DNA from 2 places in the Arthrobacter sp. 05N429 genome. Region 1 is predicted to be linked to the other one. Evidence: predicted binding sites of a transcription regulator. Region 1 holds the regulator's gene; the other holds the start of a gene.
What was found. The regulator LexA, encoded in region 1, represses DNA repair genes until DNA is damaged. The targets are predictions, from matches to a motif close to TCGAACANNTGTTCGA.
Positions count from the first base shown of each region.

Region 2: a site for LexA is predicted at 4,052-4,067, ahead of uvrA (excinuclease ABC subunit UvrA). Genes of this name have one in related genera too.

Region 1 is NZ_JBFTMQ010000005.1:192,363-202,833, reverse strand. Features, by position in the region: gene priA (bifunctional 1-(5-phosphoribosyl)-5-((5-phosphoribosylamino)methylideneamino)imidazole-4-carboxamide isomerase/phosphoribosylanthranilate isomerase PriA) at 1-471, opposite strand, end outside; gene AC1DF4_RS11720 (hypothetical protein) at 524-682, opposite strand; gene hisH (imidazole glycerol phosphate synthase subunit HisH) at 683-1,495, opposite strand; gene hisB (imidazoleglycerol-phosphate dehydratase HisB) at 1,492-2,118, opposite strand; gene AC1DF4_RS11705 (histidinol-phosphate transaminase) at 2,182-3,300, opposite strand; gene AC1DF4_RS11700 (LysM peptidoglycan-binding domain-containing protein) at 3,427-3,861, opposite strand; gene lexA (transcriptional repressor LexA) at 4,203-4,952, shown strand; gene AC1DF4_RS11690 (ATP-dependent DNA helicase) at 5,095-7,296, opposite strand; gene hflX (GTPase HflX) at 7,289-8,857, opposite strand; gene AC1DF4_RS11680 (class I SAM-dependent methyltransferase) at 9,336-9,950, shown strand; gene dapF (diaminopimelate epimerase) at 9,931-10,471, opposite strand, start outside.
Region 2 is NZ_JBFTMQ010000003.1:328,330-338,800, forward strand. Features, by position in the region: gene AC1DF4_RS08470 (lysophospholipid acyltransferase family protein) at 1-171, opposite strand, end outside; gene AC1DF4_RS08475 (HAD hydrolase-like protein) at 158-931, opposite strand; gene uvrA (excinuclease ABC subunit UvrA) at 1,065-3,905, opposite strand; gene AC1DF4_RS08485 (GntR family transcriptional regulator) at 4,127-4,528, opposite strand; gene AC1DF4_RS08490 (ABC transporter ATP-binding protein) at 4,525-6,378, opposite strand; gene AC1DF4_RS08495 (ABC transporter ATP-binding protein) at 6,489-8,201, opposite strand; gene AC1DF4_RS08500 (trans-aconitate 2-methyltransferase) at 8,367-9,146, opposite strand; gene AC1DF4_RS08505 (DEAD/DEAH box helicase) at 9,278-10,471, shown strand, end outside.

The DNA.
Region 1 (10,471 bases):
GACCTCCCAGAGGTCGCCGCCTTCCTTGGTCCAGCCGCGGCCGGCCAGCGTGGTGCCGCGGACGTCCAGCCCGACGGCGATCTTGTCGCCGAAGCGCTCGATCACCCGGGCGGTCCACTCGGGGTTCTCCAGTGCCGCGGTGCCCAGGTTCACGCGGGCCACGCCCAGGTCCAGGGCCTTCTCGAGGGACTCGTCGTCACGCAGGCCGCCGGACAGCTCCACCTTGATGTCCAGCTGGCCGACCACTTCGCGGAGCAGTTCGGCGTTGGAGCCCCGGCCGAAGGCGGCGTCGAGGTCCACGAGGTGGACCCATTCGGCCCCCTGCTGCTGCCAGTTGAGCGCAGCCTCCAGCGGCGTGCCGTAGCTCGTCTCGCTGCCGGCCTCGCCCTGGACGAGGCGCACGGCCTGGCCGTCGACGACGTCGACGGCGGGCAGCAGCTCCAGCACGGGCAGCGGGGTTTCGGTGGTCATCGTAGATCCTCAGCTCTTCAGGGACGGCAGGTGGTCGGGGCGCTGCGGGTAGTCAGGCGGCAGGCAGGGTCAGCAGATAGGCGGCCAGCAGCGCCATCCCGGCCAGGACGTAGAACACGGCCTGGACCCAGCGCGGGCTCTTCTGCTGGCGGAAGGACAGCGCTCCGCCGACCAGCAGGCCGGCTAGGCCCATCAGCACGATGGACCACATCTAGGCGGTCCCGGCTTCCGGCGTGGCGTCGGCAGGGGTGGCGTCGGACGCCGCGGCTTCTACGCGCGCTGAGTCCGGGGCCGCGGATTCGGCGGCCCGGGAGCGGTCCCGCAGACCCCCAACCCAGTTGCGCAGCAGGTGCGCCCCGGCGTCGCCGGACTTTTCGGGGTGGAACTGTGTGGCGCACAGCGGGCCGTTTTCCACGGCCGCGATGAACGGGGCACCGTGCTCTGACCAGGTGACGAGGGGCGCCGTCATCCTCGGCTGGATGACGTCGAAGTCCCACTGCTGGACCCCGTAGGAGTGCACAAAGTAGAAGCGCTCGTCTTCGACACCGGCAAACAGCCTGGAGCCCTCCGGAACGGACACGGTGTTCCAGCCCATGTGCGGCACGACGTCGGCGGGAAGGAGTTCGACCTTCCCGGGCCACTCCCCCATGCCTTCCGCTTCGGTGCCGTGCTCGACGCCGGCCTCGAACAGAACCTGGAGGCCGACGCAGATGGCCAGGACAGGCCGGCCTCCGGCCACACGGCGGCCGATCATTCGGATCCCGTCGACGGCTTTGAGCTCGCGCATCACCGTTTCGAACGCGCCGACGCCGGGGACCACGAGGCCGTCGGCGTTGAGCACGTCCTGCGGCTTGGAACTGAGGATCACCTCGGCACCGGCACGCTCGAGGGCGCGGACGGCGGAGCGGACGTTACCGGAGCCATAGTCGAGGACCGTGACGGTGGGCTTGCCCTCGGGCGACGCAGGCTTCGCGCCGGTGTCGGGGTCGATGATGGCGCCGTCCTTCAGCACTTTGCCGGTCACAGCGCACCCTTGGTGGACGGGATGCCCTCGACGCGGGGATCCGGCTCGACGGCGGCGCGCAGGGCCCTGGCGAAGGCCTTGAACTGGGCCTCAACGATGTGGTGCGGGTCCCGGCCGGCGGTGACGTTCATGTGCAGGCAGATTCCGGCGTGCAGGGTGATCGCCTCGAAGACGTGGCGGGTGAGGGAACCGGTGAAGTGTCCGCCGATCAGGTGGTACTCCTGACCGGCCGGTTCTCCGCCGTGCACGAGGTACGGGCGGCCGGAGACATCGACGACGGCGTGCGCGAGGGCCTCGTCGAGGGGCACCGTGGCTTCGCCGAAGCGGCGGATCCCGGCCTTGTTCCCGAGGGCGGTGCGCAGGACCTCGCCGAAGGTGATGGCAACATCCTCGACCGTGTGGTGGACGTCGATGTGCGTGTCGCCGGTGGCCTTGACCGTCATGTCGATCAGGGAGTGCTTGCTCAGCGCCGTCAGCATGTGGTCGTAGAACGGGACCGAGGTGCTGATGTCCGAGACTCCGGTGCCGTCCAGGTTGATCTCGACCAGCACCGATGACTCGCTGGTGGTCCGTTCCATGCGTGCGGTCCGGCCCTCGGCAGCGGTTGATCCGGTGGTGCTCATGTGGGTGTCCTTTGGATGACGACGGTGCCCGGCGTTCAGGCAGGTGGATGTCCTGGGTTAAGTCTAGGCGGGCTGCACTGCGCGGCCGGCCAGGATCCGCTCGAGGGCTTCGAGGAAGGCTGTGGTTTCCGTCTCAGTCCCGGCGGTGACGCGAAGGTGCCCGGGAATGCCAACGTCCCGGATGAGCACACCGGCATCCAGCAGTTCCTGCCAGACCTCGTGCGGGTTGTCCAGACCGCCGAAGAAGACATAGTTCGAGTCGGAGGCGGCAGGCTTGAGGCCCATCCGCTGCAGTTCGGACACGATCCTGTCGCGCTGCCGCTTGATGTCCTCGACGTCGGCCATCAGCGCGACCCGGTGGTGCAAGGCGGCCAGGGCTGTTGCCTGGGTGATGGCCGAGAGGTGGTACGGGAGCCGGACCAGGCGCAGGGCGTCGGTGACCTCCGGGGCGGCCGCCATGTAGCCGACACGGGCTCCGGCAAGAGCGAAGGCCTTGCTCATGGTGCGCGAAACGATCAGCCGTTCCCGGCCGGGCAGCAGCGTCAGCGCGCTGGGCGTGCCGTCATGGGCGAACTCGTGGTACGCCTCATCGACGATCACGATGGTCTGGCTGGCCTCGCCGGCCTCGTAGACAGCCTCGACGACGTCCAGGCCAAGCCCGGTGCCGGTGGGGTTGTTCGGGGAGCAGAGGAACACGATGTTCGGCTGGAGTTCGCGGACCTGCCGGGCGGCCGACTCGGCACTGAGCCCGTAGTCATCAGCGCGGACGCCGGCGATGTACCCGGTGTCCGTGCCGGAGGCCAGCAGCGGGTACATGGAGTATGTGGGAGGGAAACCAAGGGCGGTGCGGCCCGGACCTCCGAAGGCCTGGAGGATCTGCTGGAGAACCTCGTTGGAGCCGTTGGCGGCCCAGATGTTGTCCGCGGCCAGTCCGTGCCCGAGGTATTCGGCCAGAGCCTCCCGCAGCTCCGTGAATTCGCGGTCCGGATAGCGGTTCAGTCCGGTGGCGGCAATCGCGACGGCCTCGGAGATGGCCGCGCGGACGTCGGCCGGGACGCCGTGGGTGTTCTCGTTGACGTTGAGCAGGATGGGGACGTCCAGCTGCGGTGCCCCGTAGGGGGTCAGGCCCCGCAGGTTGGTCCGGAGGGGAAGTCGGTTCAGGCGCTCTAGCTGGTCAGTCACTTGTTCAGTTTAAGTGAGATCGCTGCGGGCCCAGAAACTGTGACGCTTACCGGGGCTGCCGTGCGCCCGCAGAACGCCTCGAGGCGCGCAAACAACGGGGCCCATGAGCTACCTGGACGGAAAGAACTAGTTGGACGGGACGAAGAGTGCCTGGCCGGGCACGACGCGGGCGGCCTCGAGGTTGTTCAGCTGGATGATGTCGGCGACGACGTCGCGGGGATCGCGTTCAGGCGCCACAGCCTCGGCGATGGCCCACAAGGATTCGCCGGGCTGCACCGTTACCGAGACTGTGGGTGTCAGCGACAGCTCGGCGGCAGAGTCCGCCGCCTTTGCCGGGGCGTTGAGGAATCCGCTGAAAGAGAGAACCAGCGCGGCCAGCAGGATGAGCGGCACCCCAATGAAGACAAAGCGCCCCCGCCGGGTGAGCCTCAGCGGCGCCTGCTTTGCCTGTTCGGCACGACCGCTGGGGCCGGGCTGGCCGGACGTCCCGCTGCCGGGCCGGCCGTAGTCGCCGAATGCGTCGCGGCCGAAAGTGTCGTGAAACGCGCTTGATGCTGACATGAACTGAGCCCTCCTGGACCATACTGTGCCGCCCGGCGTACTCCACGTACCCGCCGCCAACCGGCCTGACCTTCGAACAAAGAGACGAATGACTTGTTCTAACTGAGCTTCGCCAAACTAGAACACATATTCGAATCTTGCTTGTTCTGTTTTAGCACTTATTGACGAACATTGTCGAGACTCGCTAGAACAAATGTTTGAAAAAGCTGTGTGGCTGGCCTACGTTTGAGTCAAAGAACAACCACTTCTGCAGTTGATCAGCAGGGTCTGACATTTCAGGCCGGAAGTTCCCGGCAGCTGCAGCCACAGCGGCCGGGCGGAACGGAAAGGCGTTGGCGAACATGGCAGCACAAGCCACTGGCGGCAGGGCCACCCCGCGGAGCCCGCAGGCAGCCCGGCCACCCAAGAGCCTTACCGTCCGGCAAAAAAAGATTCTGGAGACCATCCAGCGCTCCGTGACGGACAACGGGTACCCGCCGTCCATGCGCGAAATCGGCGACACGGTCGGCCTCGCGAGCCTTTCCAGCGTGACCCACCAGCTTTCGCAGCTCGAGAAGCTCGGCTACTTGCGGCGCGATCCCAAGCGCCCCCGGGCCATGGAAGTGCTGATGCCGTTGACCCTCGATGAGGGAACCGCGAAGATTTCAGGCGCCGAGAAGTCCAGCGGCCTGCGCAGTGTCGGCGGCTTGTCTGTTTCGGAGCTGGCCAGTGCCACGGATACCGCCATGGTGCCGCTGGTGGGCCGGATCGCCGCCGGCGGACCGATCCTGGCCGACCAGGTGGTTGAGGACGTTATGCCCCTGCCCCGCCAGCTGGTGGGCCACGGCGAGCTCTTTATGCTCAAGGTTGCCGGTGACTCGATGATCGATGCGGCCATCTGCGACGGTGACTGGGTGGTGGTGCGCAGGCAGGGCGATGCTGTCAACGGTGACATTGTGGCCGCCCTGCTGGATGACGAGGCAACAGTAAAAACCTTCCGCCAGCGTGACGGCCACACCTGGCTGCTGCCGCAGAATACCCAGTACGAGCCCATTCTCGGCGATCATGCCGTCATCATGGGCAAAGTTGTCTCGGTGCTGCGCTCCCTCTAGGACACAGCCTCCCAGTAGCTCAGAGCTGCCCAGTCCCTGCGAACAGGGCCCCGCCGGCGTTGACCAGTTCACGCCGGACGGGGCCTTTCGCGTTTCCGCCCAGTTACTGGCACCCGGGCGGCAGGAATCCAACCCGGCGGGGCTACGTGGCGGGCTGCCCTGATTCCTTCGCGAGCCGCTCAAGTGCGGCGACGGCGATGGCGGGGTCCGTGGTGGGCCAGAACGGCGGCAGGGCGGCGCGGAGGAATCCCCCGTACCTTTCGGTGGACAGCCGCGAGTCCAGCACAGCCACCACTCCCTTGTCCGTCGTGGTGCGGATCAGCCTGCCGGCGCCTTGGGCGAGACGGATGGCAGCGTGGGTCGCGGAAACACTCATGAAGCCGTTGCCGCCGGCCTGGGCCACCGCCCGGGACCGCGCCGTCATCAGGGGATCGTCGGGCCGAGGGAACGGGATCCGGTCGATCACCACGAGGCGGCAGGAGGTCCCCGGCACGTCGACACCCTGCCACAGGGACATGGTGCCGAAGAGGCAGGTGTCCGGCTCGTCGGCGAACTGCTTCACCAGCGCCGTCATGGTGGAATCCCCCTGGCAGAGGATGCTCATGTCCAGCCGTGGCCGGAGTGCCTCGGCAGCGTCCTCGGCGGCGCGCCGCGACGAGAACAGGCACAGGGCCCCGCCGCCGGAGGCCCGGATCAGCTTCTCGAGCTCGTCGAGTGCCTCCGGGGACGTGCCCCGGCCGGGCTTGGGCAGGTGCTTGGCAACGTAGAGGATGCCCTGCTTGGGGTATTCGAAGGGCGAGCCGACGTCGACGCCGGTCCAGCTCGGGGCGCCAGGACCCACCAGACCGAGGCCGCCGGCAGCCGGTTCAAAAGCGGACCCGATCGCCAGGGTGGCCGAGGTCAGGATGACGGTGTGGTCCGCGAACAGACCCTCCCGGAGCCGTCCGGCAACACTGAGCGGGGCGATATTGACCAAGGCCGGGGCGGACTCGTCCGGCTGGGAGTACCCCTGCTGCGGGTCAAAGGTGCTGTTGCGGGAAAACCAGACCACTTCGCGGTTCTCGCGTGCTGCCAGCAGCCGTTCACAGAGTTCCAGGATCACCATGAGCCGTGAGCGCGCGAGCTGGCGGCCGCCGTCGGCCGTGTTCGCGCTGTCCCCTTTGGAATCCGAAAGCGCGGCGCGGCAGGCGTCCCGCAGCTGGTCCACGCAGTCCAGCTGTTCGCTGTTGAGGCCGTTGGGCATTAGCCCGCTGGGAACGCCCTCAATGGCAAGTTCGAGGTTGGATGCGGCGTTGTTCAATGCGTCCACGGTGATGCCGGCGTGCTTCCGCGCCCCGGACGCGGCGGCGTGCACCATGGCGACAGAAAGCTGGCCGGACACGGCGCCGGTCACGCGGTCCTGGAGCTCGTGGGCTTCATCGACCACCACGACGTCGTATTCGGGCAGGACGGCGAGGCCCTCGAAGGCGCTGACGGCCAGCATCGCGTGGTTGGTGACCACGACGTCGGCGTCCGCGGCGTTCTGCCGGGCCAGTTCGCTGAAGCATTCGGCTGCCAGGGGGCACTTCTGCGCGCCGAGGCACTCCATGGAGGTGACGGAGACCTGCCGCCACGCGCGGTCCGTTACGCCGGGCAGGAGCTCGTCGCGGTCCCCAGTCACGGTGTCCTCGGCCCACTCGCGCAGCCGGACGACCTCCTTGCCGAGCTGGGAGGACGGCCCGCCCATGGCCGCGGCGAAGTGCGGCACGGAGGTGTCCTCGCCGAGCGAGAAGAGCTGGCCCTCCGACGGTTCTTCCGAGGGGAAGCCGCCTTCGAGCTTGTGGCGGCACACATAGTTGGACCGGCCCTTGACGAGGGCGACCTTGACGGGCCGGTCGAGCGCCGGGGTGATGGTCTTCAGCAGCCGGGGCAGGTCGCGGCCCACGATCTGGGTCTGCAGGGCCAGGGTCGCGGTGGAGACCAGGGTGGGCTTGTCGCTGACGAGCGAATGGGCGATCAGCGGAATCAGGTAGGCAAGGGACTTGCCGGTGCCGGTGCCGGCCTGGACGAGCAGGTGGTCGCCGCTGTCAATAGCCTGCGCCACCTGCCGGGCCATTTCGTGCTGGCCGTCGCGGCTCTGGCCGCCCATGCCGGACACGGCCCGGTCGAGGAGTTCGATGACGAACTCCCCGCCGGTCCTGCCGCCCGAACGTGCCGAGGGTTGTCCGGCGGATTCAGTCTCCGCTGTGCCTTCTGTTGCAGTGCCCTCTGTTGCTATGTCTTCTGTTGCGGTGTGCCCCGCTACCGGGTCCCCCGCCGGGTCGCCCGTGCCTGTGTCCGCCCCGGTCACCGCTGCCTCAGTCATTGCTGATGAACGAATCCAGTTCAGCGGCAAATCCCTCGCGCACCATCACGACGGCGCGGGTGCCCGCTTCCTCGTGCTCAAGGCTGAGGATCTCGGCGTCGGTCTCATGCAGCTTGCTGAGCAGGTCCCCGCGGTTGTACGGGATCATCAGCTCCAGCTTCACGCTGGGCCGCGGAATGCCTTCGCTGATGGCCTTGAGCAGCTCCGGGATGCCTGCGCCGGTGCGTGCCGACACCACCACGTGGCGCGGTTCGCGCTGCTTGAGCCGTTCGATCACGAAAGGATCCGCGGCGTCGGCCTTGTTCAGGACGATGATTTCGGGCACCTTGCGGGCGTCGACTTCGCTGAACACCTTGCGGACGGCGGCGATCTGGCCTTCCGGATCCGGGTGCGAGACGTCCACGACGTGCAGGATCAGGTCCGCATCGGCGACTTCCTCCAGGGTGGAGCGGAAAGCCTCCACGAGCTGGGTGGGCAGCGACCGGACGAAGCCCACGGTGTCGGCAAGGGTGTAGCCCAGCCCGTCCGAGGTTTCGGCCTTGCGGACCGTCGGGTCCAGGGTGGCGAACAGGGCGTTCTCCACCAGGACACCGGCGTCGGTCAGCCGGTTCAGGAGCGAGGACTTGCCGGCGTTGGTGTACCCGGCGATCGCCACGGACGGCACGGAATTACGACGGCGGTTGGCGCGCTTAGTCTCCCGGGCCGGCTTCATCGCGGCGATTTCACGCCGCAGCTTGGCCATCCGGGTGCGGATCCGGCGGCGGTCCAGTTCGATCTTGGTTTCACCGGGACCACGCGATCCCATACCCGCACCGGCACCGCCCACCTGGCCACCGGCCTGGCGGGACATCGAGTCACCCCAGCCGCGCAGGCGCGGGAGCAGGTATTCGAGCTGGGCCAGTTCCACCTGGGCCTTGCCCTCGCGGCTCTTGGCGTGCTGGGCAAAGATGTCCAGGATCAGGGCTGTGCGGTCGATGACCTTGACCTTGACGATGTCTTCGAGGCTGCGACGCTGGGACGGCGCCAGTTCGGCGTCGACGACGACGGTGTCCGCGCCGGTGGACATCACGATGTCCTTGAGTTCCTGGGCCTTGCCGGAGCCGAGGAAGGTGCCCGGATCGGGCTTTTGGCGGCGTTGGACAATACCGTCGAGGACTTCCGAGCCGGCGGTCTCGGCGAGGGCGGCGAGTTCGCGGAGGGAGTTCTCGGCGTCGGCAAGGGTGCCTTCAGTCCAGAGGCCGGCCAGCACGACTCGCTCGAGCCGCAGCTGACGGTATTCGACTTCGGTGACGTCTTCGAGCTCGGTAGACAGCCCGGCGGTGCGGCGCAGGGCGTGCCGTTCCTCGAGGTCCTGCTGGTCGCCGTCGTAGGTGCTGTGCTCCTCGTCCAGCCGGGAGATCGCCTGCGCTTTGCCGAGCACCGAGGCGGGCTCACCGGCGGCCGGGGCTGCCTTCCGGGCAGGGGTGTCCTTGGCGAGGATCCGGTCGATGACAGCCTGGATTTCCGCAGGACTCATGTCCTGGGATGCTGAATCGGGTCCGGTGTTGGGCTGGCTGGTCATGGTCTCCTTTAGAGGTTCGGCAGTTTCAGAATAGTGCCGATCGGTGCTGTGCGGGGCGGTATTCGCGCTGGGCTGACGACTATTGGTCATTCATGGCCTCCTGGGATGCCTGCGGCAGCGGTGCCGGGGGCAGGGTGGGCTCCGGGCCGGAGCGGTGGGAACGGGGAGGGAACAGGCATGGGTACTGCCTTGAGGAGGGAGTTGTTCCGCCCGGCCGGGCTCCAGTGAGCGCTGCCAAACTCCAAGTGGTTCGGGCGCCAGCGGCGAAATCCATTTCGGGATCATCACGGGTGGCGCACTGAGCGGAAGGTAACTACCTGCGTCGCTGCGGGGACGGGACTCCGGTGAAGAATGGAAGGCCCGTGCCGGCTACTTGAAGTTCAAGAACATGTTTTTAACACTAGCAGACGGCACGGCTGGCCCCGGCCGGTCGCCGCGGTTTCCTCTAGGGGCCGGCGGCCAACTAATCTAGCCAGTTATGGAGTCTGCACACTATTTCAGCGCCCAGCCCTCTGGGCCGTTCACCCGCAAGCCACTGACCGTGGAGCTTGCCGGTGCCACGCGGCAACTGCAGACGTCCTCGGGTATCTTCAGCCCGGACGGCATCGACAAGGGCACGGCTGTGCTGCTGGCCGAGGCCCCATCCCCGGCGCCGCAGGGGACGCTGCTGGACATTGGTTGCGGCTGGGGTCCGATCGCGCTGACCATGGCCCTGAGGGCACCGCACTCCCGGGTCTACGCCGTGGACGTCAACGAGCGGTGCGTGACCCTGACCAACGAAAACGCCGCGCTGCTGGGCCTGGGCAACGTCACGGCCAGCACGCCCGACGCCGTCGACCCCGAACTTCGCTTCGACACCATCTGGTCCAACCCGCCCATCCGGATCGGCAAGGACGAGCTCCACGCCCTCCTGCTCCTGTGGCTTCCCCGGCTGGCGCCGGGCGGCTCCGCATGGCTGGTGGTGCAGAAAAACCTGGGGTCGGATTCGCTGCAGCGCTGGCTCGCGGGCGAGCTGGACAGCAGCTTCGCGGTGACCCGTGAGAGCACCTCGAAGTCGTTCCGGATCCTTCGGGTCAGGAAAGCGTCCCACTAGCGACGATCACCGCGGGGCCGCTGAGCTCGACGTGCTCGTGGCCCCCGGCGCCGAGGAAGAACTTCACGCCGACGACCCCGCCCGGGACATGGACATTCCACACATCCGGGGCACCCTGGCCGGCCCAGTGGCGGATCGCGACGGCGGCCGCGCAGGCGCCCGTGCCACAGGACTGCGTTTCTCCGACTCCGCGCTCATGAACGCGCATGGTGATGGTTCCTACGCCTTCGTGGACCAGCGGCTCGGACGGCACGACGAACTCAACATTGGTTCCGTGCGGCGGGGTGGGGTCCACGTGGGGTGCGGTGAACAGCTGCGTGGCCTCCAGCTCGGCGAGTTCGGCCAGGGCCACAACGGTATGCGGGTTGCCCATGCTGACGGACAGGGCAGGCCGGGCGACCTCCAGCCCCGCCGCGCTGACCAGTGAATCCATGGCCCGGGCGGTGGCCTCGCCCGGGAAGATGAATTCCCAGGGGCCCATGTCGACGGCGTAGCCGGCGGCGGTGCGGACGATGGTCTTG
Region 2 (10,471 bases), on a different contig from region 1:
GGGGCGGGGCATAAGCGCCTGGACGATCACGCTGTCCAGGAAGGACAGGTGGTTGGGAGCCACGATGAACGGGCCCTCCTTGGGCACGTTTTCCAGTCCGATTACCGTAGGCCGGCAGGTGGAGCTGACAAGGCCCCGCGTGGTCCAGCGGATTGCGTCAAACATTGCCATCGGTGTGCACCTCGTCTTGGGCTGGGATCGTCAGGTCGGGGGTCACTGAGCGGCTCACTGTACTGCTGTGTGCGGCGTCGCGCCGGGCAATCGTCTCGTACAGGGCCGAGCTGCTGTGCACGATCTCCACGGCTCCCGCCTCGTCCAGTTCGCCGTCCGGAGCGAAGCCCCAGCCTACGCCGATGCAGTCGAGCCCGTTGGCAGCGGCGCCGGCCACGTCCTGCGCGCGGTCCCCCACCATCACGGCATGTTGTGTGTCCAGGCCGTGCCGCGTCGCGAGGTCCGCGAGGGCGGCGGCTACGATCCCGGCTTTACCGGACGGCTCGCCTGCTGCTGCCGCCTCGTCGGCGGCCGAGCCGCGGATGGTGTGGAACAGGCCGGCGATGCCGTGGTGCTCCAGGACTGTCTTGGCAATGCCTTCGGGTTTCTGGGTGGCCACGGCGATGGGCCGTCCGGCCTGCGCAAAGGATTCCAGCAGGGCCCGGATTCCCGGGTAGAGCCGGCTTTGCGCGATGCCGGTGGTGCGGTAATGCGCGCGGTAGATCCGGATGGCGTCGTCGAGCCGGTCGGCGGGGACCCCGGCGATGTCCGTGAGGGAATGGCTGAGTTTCGGGCCGATCATGGCGTCCATCCGGGCTTTGCCGGGAATGCCGAGTCCGAGCTCCGTGAGGGCCGCTGCGATTCCGTCCGTTATGCCCCCGGCCGGATCGACAAGAGTGCCGTCCAGGTCGAAGATCACGGGCACTGTTGTTTGGGTCACCGGCCTAGTTTCTCACGAGTGGACTGATGCCAGAAACTCGCATGCCCCGACGGGAATATAACGTGGCCTGCAACGCCGATGCATCCGCGGCGGATGCTGCGGATGCTGCGGATGCATCGGGGCGTGGCGTGGCTTAGGCCAGGATGTCGGCCAGGAAAGCTGCCGTGTGGCTTTCCGTGGACTTGGCCACCTGTTCCGGAGTTCCCGAGGCGACAATGCGGCCGCCGCCGGAACCGCCATCGGGGCCAAGGTCGACGATCCAGTCGGCGCTCTTGATGACATCGAGGTTGTGCTCGATGGTGATGACCGTGTTGCCCTTGTCGACGAGGCCCTGGAGCACCAGCAGCAGCTTCCGGATGTCCTCGAAGTGGAGACCCGTGGTGGGCTCGTCCAGGACGTAGATGCTGCGCCCGTTGGAGCGCTTCTGCAGCTCCGCCGCGAGCTTGACGCGCTGGGCCTCGCCGCCGGAAAGCGTGGTGGCGGGCTGGCCCAGCCGGACGTAGCCGAGTCCGACGTCGACGAGGGTGCTGAGGTGCCGGGCGATCGGCGAGTAGGCCGCGAAGAACTCGGCGCCTTCCTCGATCGGCATGTTCAGGACATCGGCGATCGTTTTGCCCTTGTAGTGGACTTCCAGCGTTTCGCGGTTGTACCGGGCGCCATGGCACACCTCGCAGGGCACGTAGACGTCCGGCAGGAAGTTCATCTCGATCTTCAGGGTGCCGTCGCCGGAACACGCCTCGCAGCGGCCGCCCTTGACGTTGAAGGAGAACCGGCCCGGCAGGTAACCGCGGACCTTGGCCTCGGTGGTGTCGGCGAAGAGTTTGCGGATGTTGTCAAAGACGCCGGTGTAGGTGGCCGGGTTGGACCGCGGTGTGCGGCCGATGGGGCTTTGGTCGACATGGACCACCTTGTCGAGGTGTTCGAGGCCCTGGATGGACTTGTGCCGTCCGGCCACCTGCTTGGCGCCGTTGAGCTTGTTCGCCAGGACCTTGTAAAGGATCTCGTTGACCAGGGTGGACTTGCCTGAGCCGCTGACGCCGGTGACGGCGGTGAAGAGTCCCAGCGGGAACGTGGCATCCACGTTCAGAAGATTGTGCTCCTTGGCTCCGACCACCTTGAGCTCGCGCTTTTTGTCGTATTTGCGCCGCTTCTTCGGGATCTCGATCCGCTTCCGGCCGGACAGGTAGTCTCCAGTGAGCGACTCGGTGTTCTCGAGCAGCTCCTTGTACGAGCCGGAGTGCACCACCATGCCGCCGTGTTCGCCGGCGCCCGGTCCGATGTCCACCACCCAGTCGGCCTCGTGGATGGTGTCCTCGTCGTGTTCCACCACGATCAGGGTGTTCCCGAGGTCGCGCAGCCGGGTGAGGGTCTCGATGAGGCGGCGGTTGTCGCGCTGGTGCAGGCCGATGGACGGCTCATCCAGGACGTAGAGCACACCCACGAGGCCGGAGCCGATCTGGGTGGCCAGCCGGATGCGCTGGGCTTCGCCGCCGGACAGTGTTCCGGAAGGCCGTTCCAGGTTCAGGTACTCCAGGCCGACGTCGAGCAGGAAGGTCAGGCGGGCCTGGATCTCCTTGAGGACCTGGTGGGCGATCTGGGCCTCGCGGCCGGTGAGCACCAGGTTGTCCAGGAAGTGGGCGCATTCGCGCATCGGCAGGGCGGCGACCTCGGCGATCGACTTGGAATTGATCAGCACCGAGAGCGATGCCGGGTTCAGGCGGGCGCCATTGCAGGCCGGGCACGGGATCTGCCGCATGTACTCCTCGTAGCGGTCCCGGGCCTTGTCCGAGTCCGTTTCAAGGTGCTTGCGGTGGACATACTGGATGACACCCTCGAAGCCCGTGCTGTATTTGCGTTCCCGGCCGAAGCGGTTGCGGTACTGCACCACAACCTTGTGGTCCTTGCCGTGCAGCACGGTCTGGCGGATGTCCTCGGAGAGTTTCTCCCAGGGGGTCTTCATCGAGAACCCGAGTTCCTTGGCGAGGCCGCCGAGGAGGCGGTTCCAGTACTCCGTGGTCGCGGTGCCAAGCGACCAGGGCGCTATGGCGCCGTCCGCGAGGGACAGTTCCCCGTTCGGGATGATGAGTTCTTCATCAACTTCCAGTTTGGTGCCGATGCCGCTGCAGGCGGAGCAGGCACCGAAGGGGTTGTTGAAGGAGAACGAGCGCGGTTCAATCTCGTCGATCGCGAGCGGGTGCTCGTTGGGGCAGGCCAGATGCTCGGAAAAGGCCCTGATCCGTTCGGGGTGGTCCTCTTCGAGGTCGACGAACTCGGCCAGAATCCGCCCCTCGGCCAGGCCGAGGGCGGTTTCCACCGAGTCGGTGAGGCGCTGGCTGATGCCGTCCTTGACCACTAGGCGGTCCACGACCACTTCGATGGTGTGTTTGAACTGCTTGCCGAGCTTGGGCGGATCGCTGAGCTGGATCAGTTTGTCGTCGACCCGCGCCCGGGAGTAGCCCTTGGCGGTGAGTTCCTTGAACAGTTCGACGAATTCGCCCTTGCGGCCGCGGACAACGGGGGCCAGGACCTGGAAGCGGGTGCCGTCCGGCAGTTCCAGCAGCTGGTCGACGATCTGCTGCGGGGTCTGCTTCGTGACGGGCTCGCCGCAGACGGGGCAGTGCGGGCGCCCCACGCGGGCCCACAGGAGGCGCATGTAGTCGTAGATCTCGGTGATGGTGCCCACGGTGGAGCGCGGGTTCTTGCTCGTCGATTTCTGGTCGATGGACACCGCGGGCGAGAGCCCTTCGATGAAGTCGACGTCGGGCTTGTCCACCTGGCCCAGGAACTGCCGGGCGTAGGCGGAAAGCGATTCAACGTAGCGGCGCTGGCCCTCGGCGAAGATCGTGTCGAACGCAAGGGAAGACTTGCCCGAGCCCGAGAGACCGGTAAACACGATCATTGAATCGCGCGGCAAATCGAGGTCCACGTTGCGCAGGTTGTGCTCCCGCGCGCCCTTGACGACGAGCCGGGACATGTCCGGTCGTGTCACTGCTGGGCGGGTCTCGACGGCGCGTCCCGGCTTTGGGGAGTCCTTGGGAACGGCACTCTCCGGGACTGCGGCGGGCTGGGTATCAACGGCTGGATCTTCAGCTACGGCTTTAGGCACGCTACCAATGCTAATCGAAAACTTCTTCGAATATCCATTCTCGGCCGTGTCCCGCGCCGGGGACTGCCGGCCGGTGTGTTACCGGCCGGCTACTCGCGGTCGTAGGCGGCGGCGAGCAGCTGCACGGCCTCGGCGAAGCTGGCGCCCTGGGCTTTGGCCGAGGCGGCGAATTCGGCGGCGGCGGCGGAGAGCGAGCTCCAGGCCTCGTCCCGGGCGCACACCACCGTCCCGTTCCGGCCGCGGGTTACCACGACGCCGGCGGCCTCCAGTTCCTTGTAGGCCCGCGCCACAGTGTGCGGAGCGACGGCCAGCTCGCCGGCGAGGCTCCGGACTGCGGGGAGCTTCGTTCCGGGCGCCAGGGTCCCGTTGTCGGCCCGTTCAATGATGTTGAGCCGGAGCTGTTCAAACAGTGGGACGGTGCTGCCCGGATTGGGCCGCCATGTGCCGGGGAAGGGTGTCACTGATGTTGCTGATGTGTCACTGGTCGTCACTGTCCGGGCTCCTGGGCACTCTTGCGCTGTTCGCGGCGGGCGAACTGCGCCTCGTACAATTCCACGTAGAGCCCGCACTTGGCCATCAATTGCTGATGGGTCCCCTGTTCAACGATCCGTCCTTGGTCCATGACCAGAATTAGATCAGCGTCCCGCACGGTGGACAAGCGGTGGGCAATGACGAAGCTGGTGCGGCCGCGCCGGAGCCGTTGCATCGCCTGCCGGATCTGCAGTTCGGTGCGGCTGTCGACGGAGCTGGTGGCTTCATCGAGGATCAGGATGCTGCGCCCGGCCAGGTGCGCCCTGGCGATGGAAATGAGCTGGCGCTGGCCGCGGCTCAGCGAGTCGCCGTCGTTGCCGAGCATGGTGGCGTAGCCGCCGGGCAGGGACCGGACGAACTGGTCCACATGGCTGGCCTGCGCCGCGGCAACAATATCCGCTTCGCTAGCGCCGGGGCGGCCGTACTCAATGTTGTCCCGGATGCTGCCGGTGAACAGCCAGGCGTCCTGCAGGACCGTTCCGAACCTGGCCCGCAATTCATCCCGGGACAGTTCAGCGATGTCCGTGCCGTCGGCGGTGATCCGGCCGGAATCCAGTTCGTAGAAGCGCATCAGGAGGTTCACCACGGTGGTCTTGCCGGCCCCGGTGTGGCCCACGATGGCCACGGTCTGCCCGGGTTCGACGGTGAAGGACAAATCCCGGACCACCGGCGAGCCGGGACTGTAGCCGAAGGTGACATGTTCAAAGGCGACCCGGCCGGAGACCTGGCCGGCGGTGCCGGCCGGGTCCGCCACGGACGGCGGTGCGCCTGAGCCAGCGCCGGTGACGCCGGGCTCCGCCGGGATCTCCGGCGCGTCAAGGAGTTCGAAGACCCGCCCGGCCGAAACGAGGCAGGACTGCATCAGGGTGAGCATGCCGCCAATCTGCCCCATCGGCTGGCTGAAGAGCCGGGTGAACTGGATGAAGGCCTGGAGGCCTCCGATGGTCATGGCGCCGGCCAGGACCTGGAGCGCGCCGACGACGGCAACGGCGATGTAGTTGAGGTTGGACACAAAGACCATCAGGGGCTGAACTACGCCGGAAACGTACTGGGCGCGGGCGCTGGCCCGGCACAGCTTGTCGTTGCCTTCCTTGAAACTGGCAGCGGCGGCATCCTGCCGCCCGAAGGCCTTGAGGACCTCGTGGCCGGTGAAGAATTCTTCCAGCTGGGCGTGCAGTTCGCCCGTGCTTCCCCACTGCTCGGTGAAATGGGCCTGGGACTTCCTGGCCACGAGGACGGTGATGAGCATGGACACCGGTACGGAGACCAGCGCAACCAGGGCCAGAACCGGGGAGAGCCACAGCATCATGGCCAACGCCCCGGAGAGCATCAGCAGCGACATGATCAGCTGGTTGAGGAGCTGGTTCAGGGCCTGGGCGATGTTGTCGACGTCGTTGGTGGCGCGGCTCAGCACGTCCCCGCGGTGCTGCTCATCAAAATGGCTGGAGGGCAGCACCTGCAGTTTGGCCTCCACCGAGGCCCGGAGCCCGTAGCCGAGGCGCTGGACGGCGACGGCTGTCAGGGTGCCCTGGATCCAGCTGAAGACGGAGGCCCCCAGGTACATAACGGACACCCCCGCCAGCAGTGCGGCGAGCATTTCCTCATTGAAGGATCCCCCGACCACACCCGCAACCACGACGTCGGTGGCGTCACCCAGGACTTTCGGCGCCGCCACGTTGAGTACCACGAACGCGCACGTGGCGGCGATGACTCCCACCATCCGCCACTTGGACGGCCGCAGCAGCCCGAGCAGCCGCCCGGCGGTCCGCCAGCGGAACAGGCTGCCCTTCGGAGCCTCCTCCTGGGCCATCACCGGGAGGGACTGGCTGCGGCCGCCGGACGGGGTGTCCACCAGGGGCTGGTCTTTGGCGTCGCGGACGGCAGGGGCATCGGTGCCGGCGTCGAGCGCCTGTTCCGGGGTCACAGGGTTTCCTCCAGCACCAGCTGGGAGGCGGCGATTTCCCGGTAGCTCGCCGAGGATTCCATCAGCTGGTGATGTGTTCCCTGCGCCACCAGCCGGCCGTCCTCAAGGACCAGGATCAGGCCCGCGTCCACGATCGTCGCCACCCGTTCGGCGACAACCAGGACGGTGGCCGTTCGCAGCAGCGGCGCCATGGCCTCGCGGAGCCGGTAGTCGGTGCCGTAGTCCAGTGCCGAGAAGCTGTCGTCGAACAAGTACACGGGAGCCTCCCGGAGCAGGGCGCGTGCGATGCACAGGCGCTGCCGCTGCCCGCCCGAGAAATTCGTGCCGCCCTGGCTCACCGGCGCCTCCAGTCCCAGCGGCAGCTTCCGCACAAACTCCTCCGCCTGCGCGCTGCCCAGCACACGCCACAGGTCCTCATCCGTCGCCGACGGGGCGGCCATCCGCAGGTTCCCGGCAAGCGTCCCGGAGAACAGATAGGAATGCTGGGGTACGACGGCGATCAGGCTCCGCAAAGTGTCCAGCGGCAGGCTCCGCACATCGCAGCCGCCGATGCTGATCTTCCCGCCGGTAGCGGCGAGGAACCTGGGCAACAGGTTTAGGAGGGTGCTTTTGCCACTGCCGGTGGCGCCGATGACGGCTGTCACGGTCCCGGGAACGGCCGTGAAGCTGACCCCGTCCAGGACCGGAGCCTCGGCGCCGGGATATGCGAAGGAGACGTTCCGGAACTGCACTGCGTGGCCCTCGGGTGTGGCGCCGCCCGCGCCGTCCGTGATCGCCGGCGCCGTGTCGAGGACCGCCTGGATCCGCTCCGCGCAGGCTGCCGCCCGCGGGGCTGTCATAAAGACGTACATGGCCATCATGATCGCGATCAGGATCTGCAGGATATAGGCGATGAACGCCGTCAAGGCGCCCAGCCGCATCTCGCCTGCCTGGATCCGGTGTCCGCCGAACCAGACCACACCGACAGAGGACAGATTGACCACCAGCATGATCAGCGGCATCATTCCGGCGACCAGCAGTGCGGACCGCAGGTTGTTCTTCGTCAGGTCCTTGTTGAGCGAGTCGAAGCGCCGGATTTCGTACCTCTGGCGGACAAAGCCGCGGATGACATTGGCGCCGATGATCTGCTCACGCAGCATCCGGCTGGTCCGGTCGATGAGTTCCTGGCCCTGCCGGTAGAGAGGCACGAGCCGCCGGACGATCAGGATCATGATGACAGCGAGCACCGGGATCACAGCGACCACGATTCCGGACAAGGCGATGTCCTGGTGCAGGGCCAACACGATCCCGCCGATAAAGATCGCCGGCGCGGCGACCAGCATCGTGAACACGAGGACCACGAGGTTCTGGATCTGCGCGACATCGTTGGTGGCCCGCGTCACCAGGCTGGCAGCGCCGAACGCCGCGACTTCCTGGGAGGACATGGCCTGCACCTTGGCGAACAGCTCTGCGCGAAGTTCCCGGCCCAGCTCCATGGCCGCGACGGCGCCCAGATAACCGGCGGCGATGGCCGCGACCACCTGCACCAGGGCGATCGCGGCCATCCAGGACCCCAGCCGCAGGATCGCCGGGACGTCCCCGCCGACGATGCCGTCATCGATGATGGCCGCGTTCAGGGTGGGAAGGAGGAGGCTGGCAGTGGTCTGCACCAGCTGCAGGAGCACGATGGCGAGCACGGTCCCTTTGTGGGCGGCTAACAGCCGGCCCATCAGGCCAATAAGCACCGATCCTCCATCGCTAATTCAGGGCATGGATTCAGCTTCGCGACTGCAGCGGCCCCCACGCTGCCCCGACATTGTAAGCACGATCACACAGTGCTCTGTTGTCACACGTCGGCCGGCCGCTGGAACCGGTCCGGAAGGAGCGGCCGCGGGTCATTCCCGCTTGCGGGCAACGGCGAAGATCCGGCGGAACGGGAACACGGTGCCGTGCGGGCCGGCCGGGTATGCCAGGGCCAGCTGCGCCGAGTATTCGGCTTCGAAATCGCGGGCGTCCGGGGCGGACAGGGCGGCCAGCACCGGCCGGAGTCCGGTGCCGCGCACCCACTCCAGCACGGGATTTTCGCCGCGGAGCTGCTGGTAGTAAGTGGTCTCCCACACGTCCGCGTCGCAGCCGGCGTCGAGCATGATCTTCAAATACTCATCCGGTTCGCCCACGACGTCGTCGTGGCGCAGCACACCGGCGAGCCGGCCCGCCCACTCCGCGGACTCCGCCAGTCCGCGCATCAGTGCGTGCGAGGGTGCGTTGAAGTTGCCGGGGACCTGCAACGCGAACCAGGCGCCGGGCTTGAGCGCCGCGAGCCAGCGGGCCAGCAGGTCCCGGTGGCCGGGCACCCATTGCAGGGCGGCGTTGGTGACGACGACGTCGGTCCCGGCAGAGGGCATCCAGCCGGCGATGTCCGCCAGGCCGAAGGAAAGGTGGGGCAGCCGGTGGGTGTGCACCGCAGATCGGGCCAGCATTTCCGCGGACGAGTCCAGGCCGGTGACTTCAGCCGCAGGCCAGCGCTCGGCCAGGGTGGCGGTCAGGTTCCCGGGACCGCAGCCGAGGTCGACCACTTGGCGGGGTTCGTCCGCATGGATCCGGGCCGTCAGGTCGAAGTACGGCCGGTCCCGGTAGTCCCCGAACTGCACATACTTGGCGGGATCCCATTTCACGGTGTTTCCTCCAGTTCCCGCTCCTCCAGCCACCGGCAAAGGACGCGACCTCCGAAGCCTATCCCCGGCCGGGACGGCGGCCAAGGAGGCGCGCGCCCGGGGCCGGGCGGCGGCCACTAAGCTGGGGAGCGATGAAACTTGTTGATCAGCTCCCCGCCCCGGCCGCCCGGGTCCCAGGCCGGACAGGCCTCGACCCGGACGAGCTCTACACCCGCTTCGTCGAGTGGACGGAAACCCGCGGGCTGGCCCTGTACACCGCCCAGGACGAGGCCATCATGGAGCTCGCCTCCGGCGCCAACGTCATCCTGGCAACCCCCACCGGCTCCGGTAAATCCCTCGTTGCCATCGCCGTCCACTTCCAGGCCATGGCCCGCGGACAGCGCAGCTACTACACCGCCCCGATCAAGGCCCTCGTCTCGGAGAAATTCTTCGCCCTGTGCGAGATCTTCGGCGCGGAGAACGTCGGAATGATCACCGGCGACTCAGGTGTCAACCAGGACGCCCCGATCATCTGCTGCACCGCGGAGATCCTGGCCAATATCGCGCTCCGCGAAGGCGCCGCCGCCGAGCTCGGCGCCGTCATCATGGACGAATTCCACTTCTACTCCGACCCGCAGCGCGGCTGGGCCTGGCAGGTACCGCTCCTGGAGCTCCCCCAGGCACAGTTCCTGCTGATGTCCGCAACGCTCGGCGACGTCAGCCGCTTCGAAGCCGGCATCACTGAACTGACCGGCCGCCCGACGACGACCGTCAGTTCGGTGGAGCGGCCCATCCCGCTGCACTACTACTACGAGCAGACGCCCGTCCACGAGACACTCGAAGAGCTCCTCGCGACCAGGCAGGTTCCCGTGTACGTCGTGCACTTCAGCCAGGTGGAGGCGATCGACCGGGCCCAGAACCTGATGAGCATCAACGTCTGCACCCGCGAGGAGAAGGACAAGATCGCGGAGCTGATCGCCGGATTCCGCTTCGCCGCGGGTTTCGGCAAGACCCTGAACCGGCTGGTCCGGCACGGCATCGGCGTGCACCACGCCGGCATGCTGCCCAAGTACCGCCGGCTGGTGGAACAGCTCGCCCAGGCGGGGCTGCTCAAGGTCATCTGCGGGACGGACACGCTCGGCGTGGGCATCAACGTCCCCATCCGCACCGTGCTGCTCACCGCGCTGAGCAAGTACGACGGCGTCCGCACCCGGCTCCTGAACTCCCGCGAATTCCACCAGATCGCCGGCCGCGCCGGACGGGCCGGCTACGACACCGCCGGGACCGTTGTGGTGCAGGCCCCGGAGCACGTCACGGAGAACGTCAAGGCGATGGCCAAGGCCACA